DNA from 3 places in the Jeotgalibacillus aurantiacus genome. Region 3 is predicted to be linked to each of the others. Evidence: predicted binding sites of a transcription regulator. Region 3 holds the regulator's gene; each other region holds the start of a gene.
What was found. The regulator CtsR, encoded in region 3, represses protease genes until heat stress. The targets are predictions, from matches to a motif close to ATGGTCAATAAAGGTCAAACA.
Positions count from the first base shown of each region.

Region 1: the regulator CtsR is predicted to act here: its motif matches at 1,554-1,574, upstream of clpP (ATP-dependent Clp endopeptidase proteolytic subunit ClpP).
Region 2: the regulator CtsR is predicted to act here: its motif matches at 1,391-1,411, upstream of clpB (ATP-dependent chaperone ClpB).

Region 1 is NZ_JACNMS010000007.1:120,003-122,277, forward strand. Features, by position in the region: gene H7968_RS16710 (hypothetical protein) at 256-468, opposite strand; gene clpP (ATP-dependent Clp endopeptidase proteolytic subunit ClpP) at 889-1,485, opposite strand; tRNA gene H7968_RS16720 (tRNA-Arg) at 1,726-1,797, shown strand; gene H7968_RS16725 (hypothetical protein) at 2,045-2,275, shown strand, end outside.
Region 2 is NZ_JACNMS010000002.1:804,566-806,840, forward strand. Features, by position in the region: gene clpB (ATP-dependent chaperone ClpB) at 1-1,381, opposite strand, end outside; gene H7968_RS08770 (undecaprenyl-diphosphate phosphatase) at 1,521-2,275, shown strand, end outside.
Region 3 is NZ_JACNMS010000008.1:73,200-75,474, forward strand. Features, by position in the region: gene H7968_RS17185 (protein arginine kinase) at 1-349, opposite strand, end outside; gene H7968_RS17190 (UvrB/UvrC motif-containing protein) at 346-888, opposite strand; gene H7968_RS17195 (CtsR family transcriptional regulator) at 906-1,367, opposite strand; rRNA gene rrf (5S ribosomal RNA) at 2,051-2,166, opposite strand; partial or broken rRNA gene H7968_RS17205 (23S ribosomal RNA) at 2,242-2,275, opposite strand, start outside.

The DNA.
Region 1 (2,275 bases), on a different contig from region 3:
AAAGTTTGTGAGGTTAGTGATATTTGACCCATCTCGAAAAGGAGTAAGCAATGTATTGTTAACAAAGGGACGGAATTCGTGAGCTTGGCTGCGGAGTTCGTGAGCTTAGCCATGGAGTTCGTCAGGTTATGACGCGAGTTCGTGAGCTGCCGGCAACAATTCGTGAGGTCCGCGAAAAGTTTGTGAGGTTAGTGATAAAAGGCACTGCTCCTGAAAATAAAAAAGCCCTTCCTATTGAAAGGAAAGGCAAATGGTTTACTCATCTTCTTCTATATAAGTTTGAATGCAGCGCTTAAGCTGCTCCATCATCTCTTCTAAATCAAAGCCGGGGATCGTAATCGTATGATTTTCTTTAAACTCAACTGAGATTGAGTAGTAGTCCCGAAACTCTTCGAATGCCACCTGATAGTCGAATCCAAGAACCGTGACAACAGGACGGAAATAATTAAGACTGTCTGAATTTTTCATAATGTTGAAATCCCTCCATCCGGCTTATCCTCTCAGATAAAACATACATTTACAATACATGTTACAGTAATATAATAATTATGTATTTATTTGTAATAGAGTGATGAGTCCATTCTTTATCTATATGCTGAGGATCTATAAATATGAATTTTATTTTGGATGAGTTTATGAGAGGCTGTGCGAAGCTGATTTCAAGAGGAAAAACAATGAGGGGAATCTGCTTTTAACCAAAAATCGCTGTATTTTGTTTCCTGAATCAGCACATAAAATAAACCGATTATGACAAATAATCATTTTAAAATTTAATTTCTGAACAATGCATATCCCATTGCACCCAATTGAATCATTCCATAGATTGATATAACAAAAAAACTGCTGCAGTACTCACGAAGAGTGCTGCAGCAGTTTTAAAGTCAAATCTTATTTTTCAGCAAGCTTATTGCGGTCCATGATCTGATCAATCAGACCATATTCCTTCGCGCGCTCTGCTGTCATGAAGTTATCACGCTCAGTATCACGGGCAATCGTTTCGATATCCTGGCCTGTACGCTCTGCCAGAATGCTGTTCAGCTTGTCACGCAGGAACAGGATACGCTTTGCAGCGATATCGATTTCCGTTGCCTGACCCTGTGCACCGCCAAGTGGCTGGTGAATCATGACTTCTGCGTTTGGAAGGGCATAACGGTGACCCTTTTCACCCGCCGCAAGAAGGAATGCACCCATAGATGCTGCCATACCGATACAGATTGTGTGTACCTTTGGCTTAATGAACTGCATCGTATCATAAATCGCCATACCAGACGTGATGCTTCCACCCGGGCTGTTGATGTAAAGATAAATATCCTTTTCAGGGTTATCCGCTTCAAGGAAAAGAAGCTGGGATACAATGGAGTTCGCCACATTATCATCAATGGCACTTCCAAGCATAACGATCCGGTCTTTTAACAGACGTGAGTAAATGTCATATGCACGTTCACCGCGGTTTGTCTGTTCAATAACTGTAGGAATTAGATTCATGTGAAAATCCTCCTTCAAAAAGGTAATGTTGGTGTTACTGGTAAGTATGTACTGACAATCATACAATGATGGTCAAAAAAGGTCAAACAAATCGATTCAACCTTTTGTTCTTCTTTCATCATACCCATTCCAGCATACGTTTAACAAGTTTTATCGATGCCAAATCGTTTTTAAATACGCCCTTGCATTCATCCATACGCTCGATTATAATAGAAAAGCGCGCTTAACACAGCGTATCTTGCCCTCGTAGTTTAATGGATATGACGCAAGATTCCGGTTCTTGAGATAGGGGTTCGATTCCCTTCGAGGGCGTTTGGTAACAATTTTGATATGATTTTGATGAAATGAAATTACATCAAAACGTTGTTAAATCAATGTTCTTTTGACTACATGTCAAGGGAACATTTTTATTTTATAGCTTTGGTTTTAAAGTTTTACTACACATTGCACTACACAAATATAGCTGTTCAATTGCATTGACATTTATATAGAAGAAACTGAAACTAATCCACCTCTATTAATGTATACTATTGGTAAATACATAAAGGGGGTTTTCGTTATGAAACGAGGTTTAATTTTGTTGTTGCTTTCGTTTACATTAGTAGCTTGTTCTGGGGAAACTGAAACATCTACTGCTGAATCAGAAACAGCAGCATCATTGCCAGACGTTCCTGTTGATGTGATCGCTTTGGCAGAAAAGATGAAATACGATGTTGATACGCTAGAAGTTAATGAGGATGATACTGGTTTTAACATTCGACTTGAAGATCATAATTTGATTGCGAATATG
Region 2 (2,275 bases), on a different contig from region 3:
TCGTTCTCATACCGTCCGCTTTTTCCCGTAAATCAGCGAGTTCGCGTCTGAGAATATTGAGTCTTTCCATACTTGCCAGATCCTCTTCTTTATCAAGTGCCGCTTCCTCAATTTCAAGCTGCATGATCCGGCGTAATGCTTCATCCAGTTCCTGTGGCATGGAGTCGATTTCTGTACGGATCATGGCACATGCTTCATCAATCAGATCGATCGCTTTATCCGGAAGAAAACGGTCTGTAATGTAACGCTCTGATAATTTCGCAGCAGCTACAAGTGCTCTGTCGTGAATCGTCACACCATGATGAAGTTCAAAACGCTCTTTCAATCCTCTTAAAATAGAGATTGTATCCTCTTCATCCGGCTCCTGGACAAGCACCTGCTGAAATCTTCTTTCAAGTGCAGGGTCCTTTTCAATATACTGACGGTGCTCATTTAACGTTGTGGCACCGATACAGTGAATTTCACCTCTTGCTAGCATTGGCTTCAGCATATTTCCAGCGTCCATTGCACCTTCTGTTTTTCCGGCACCAACGATGGTGTGAAGTTCATCGATAAATAAGATGATTTGACCATTACTTTTCTTTACCTCAGCAAGGACCGCTTTCAGTCTTTCTTCGAATTCGCCGCGGAACTTGGCACCGGCAACCAGCGCGCTCATATCAAGTTCAAATACAATCTTGTCTTTTAAGCCTTCCGGAACATCTTTTCTGACGATCCGCTGAGCAAGCCCTTCGACAATCGCTGTCTTTCCAACACCAGGCTCTCCGATTAAAACCGGGTTGTTTTTTGTTTTTCTCGAAAGGATCCGGATGACATGTCTGATTTCAGCATCCCGTCCGATGACCGGATCCATTTTCCCTTTCTTCACTTCTTCCACCAGATCCCGTCCATATTTGGTAAGCGCTTCGTATTGAAGCTCAGGATTTTGTGTTGTCACGCGTCTCCCTCCTCTTATTTCATCTATAACCGTTTTAAGTTCTGTCTCTTTAACGTTTTGTTTTGATAAATAAGATACGGCTGGCTGGCTCGAAAGTTTCATTAGACCCAGTAACAGATGTTCTATAGAAAGGAATTCATCCTGAAATCCTTTCATAAACTCTTCTGAGTGCTTCAGCCATTTCGCAATATCATTTGAGATAACAGGGTTGTACTGATCTGCATGGATCGTCGAGAATGAATCAATTCTTTGTTGAAGAAAAAGATTGAATTCTGCAGTATCCAGCCCCGATTTTTCTAAAATCTGATTGGCAAAATCATTGTTGTTCAGCATTGCAGTTAAAACATGCTCTATTTCAACAGAAGAATGACGACGGTTTTCAGCTATTTCTTTTGCACCGACAAACGCTTCCTGAACGCTGTATGTCATCTGTTCAAGTTTCATCCCGACACTCCTTTGACCTTTTTTGACCTTTACTGTATCGTAGCATGTTTTTCATTAAATTGTAAAGAAGATTCGCTTTACATCAGGTGTTTTCGGTGGTTAAATAAATACCATGTGACGAAAGAATGTGGAGGATTTTATGGATATTGAACAGTTGTGGATCATCTTAAAATTTCTATTTTTAGGTCTGTTTCAAGGGTTAACAGAACCGATTCCGATTTCTTCGAGTGGACATCTTCTACTCGCTCAGTATTTTCTTGGTGTTGAGATCGAGGGAAACTCATTTACTTTTGAATTGCTGGTCAATTCAGCTTCCTTAATTGCTGTATTGATTATTTACCGCAATGACATTGCAAGACTGATTGTAAGAGGCCTCGGGTATATCAAAACAAAAAATCCGGAAGATAAAACAGAGTTCAACTTTATTATTTTCCTTATTGTCGGTACGATTCCTGCCGGTTTGATCGGTGTTCTTTTCGATGATGACATCTCACGTTTATCAAGCCCTCAAACCGTTGCAATCACGCTGATGGTTACAGGGATTGCCCTATTTTTAATTCGTAACCTTCGCGGAAAACGCGGGGAAAACGGGATGACCATGAAGGATGCTGTCATTATCGGTTTTGCACAGGCGGTAGCGCTGATTCCCGGGATTAGCCGAAGCGGGGCGACTATTGTCGCGGCGATGGCCAGAGGTATTCATCAGGAAACGGCACTTCGTTACTCATTCCTGTTATTTATTCCGGTAAGTTTAGGCGGGACCGTTCTGAGTTTGTCTGATTTCCTTTCCGATGATAATATCGCAGAACTGTGGTTCCCATATTTATTAGCATTTCTTGGATCACTCGTCGCTTCCTATTTTTCGCTGAAGTGGTTCATGAACATTATGGCTAA
Region 3 (2,275 bases):
CATTAACCATAATGCTGATCTCTTCGTCATCTGACAGCCAGACAGCCGAAGCGCCTGAATCCTCCGCCAGATTCGGACTGATCAGATGCTTTTCCACCAGCACCCGTTTTTCAAGTCCCTGAAGCTCTTCCATTTTCAGCACTTCAAGTCTTTCATCCGCTTTATGAACAGCTGCGCTCACTTCCTCAGCCACAGCACGCGCTTCCTCTTTTGTAAATACAGTCGGGAAAGCATACTTACGGTGATTTCTCGCTAAACGAATCCGGGTCGATAAGACAATCTCAGAGGATGGACCCTCCTCATTCATCCACGAGCTGACAGCCTGATTCAAAAATTTTTCCAAACTCATGACGGACTGCCTCCCTCACCGTGAATCTCTTTTTCCATCACGCGAATCTGATCCCGAACCGTCGCAGCCCGTTCAAACTCCTCTTCCTCGATCAAAGACTTCAACTCAGCACGAAGCTCCGTCACCTTCCGCTTCAAATGAATCGTGCCTCCCTGTCTCTCAGGAAGCTTTCCGTGATGCGTCGTATTTCCACTATGCAATCTTTTTAAAATCGGCGGCAGTTCATCTCTGAACGACTCATAACACGACGGACAGCCAAACTTCCCGATTTTCAAAAACTGCTGAAACGTCATCTGACAGTGACTGCATTTCACAGGCTCACGCTCCGGCTTTTGCGGCTGACTCGGCTGCATGACCGGCGACACATTCAATAAACCTGCCAATAAGTTATTAAATGAAAAAGCACTGTCATCTGACATAAACGCTTCACCCTTATCCTGGGCACAGCTGTCACACAAATGAACCTCCGTCTTCTGCCCATTCATCACTTTTGTAAAATGCACAGAAGCAGGTCTCTCCTGACATTCCTGACATAACATCTTGATCACCCCGCGACCTATTGAAATTTTAACGTCATCAGCATGGCTGTCAGAATGCGGCCGCGCACTTCATCCCGCAACGGCAAAGGCACATTCAGCGTCGTCCGGTCCATTGCACTCAGCATCAGCTTTGCCTCCCGCTTCGAAATACATTCCTCATCAATCAGCCTGAACACAACATCCTCCGCCATCGACTGCGAAACAGACGGCTGAAGAATATTTAAAATCTGATCAATCAACTCAGAACGGCCATGCGTTTTTACCTTAATAATGCGTATATACCCTCCGCCTCCGCGTTTACTCTCAACGAGATAACCCCGTTCCACCGTAAACCGCGTCTTCATCACATAATTGATCTGAGACGGAACACAGGAAAATTTCTCAGCAATCTCACTTCTCTTTATTTCAACTATTTCACTGCCACTTCCATCTAAAACCTGTTTCAGATAGTTTTCAATGACATCTGTGATATTTTTCATCAAGCCACCTCCTCCACCTTGACTTTGACTATCTTTGACTATGATTATACAACAGTAAGATGAAGGACTGCAATTGATTGACTGCAGCGCTGGCGGGGCAAACGTTCGACGATTATTGCAGGAGATTCGACAGCCTTTGAGGTGTTTTTATAATGTAGATTTGGGATTCAGTTCACGATCTTGTCTATTCTTCATAGCATTGATCTTATTCGATATCCTTTCCCGTTTATTCTACACACTTTGTTTCTTATTCTGTATACCTCTGGAAACATTCCGGCGAAGCTCGGGGGCACTGAATGCACTTTGGTAACTTAAAGAGCTGGGTTTTCTTTAAAACCAGCTCGGAATTCTACACACTTTGCTCTTCATTCAACACACTTTTGCTCTTATTCTGTATACTTTTCCGTTTATTCGATACACTTTATTCTCTATTCTGTATACCTCCATAAACATCCCGGCGAAGCTCGGGAGCACTGAATGCAGTTGAGTAACTGAAAGTCTTTTTCCTTTCTCTAAACTAGCTCGAAATTCTATACCTTTACCCCTTTATTCTTCATACTTCTGCTCTTATTCGATCCACTTCTTCATTTATTTGATATACTTTACTCCACATTCTGCACACCTCTGCAAAAACAACACAAAAAAGCCTGTAACTCATCCATTGAGTTACAGGCTTTTTAAGTGCCTAGCGACGTCCTACTCTCACAGGGGGAAACCCCCAACTACCATCGGCGCTGAAGAGCTTAACTTCCGTGTTCGGCATGGGAACGGGTGTGACCTCTTCGCTGTCATCACTAGACTGATTTTATTGAAGACTCGCGCCTTCAAAACTGGATACAACATCAAACAACCGCAAGGTTCGAGAATCACCTATTTGGTTAAGTCCTCGATCGATTAGTATTCGTCAG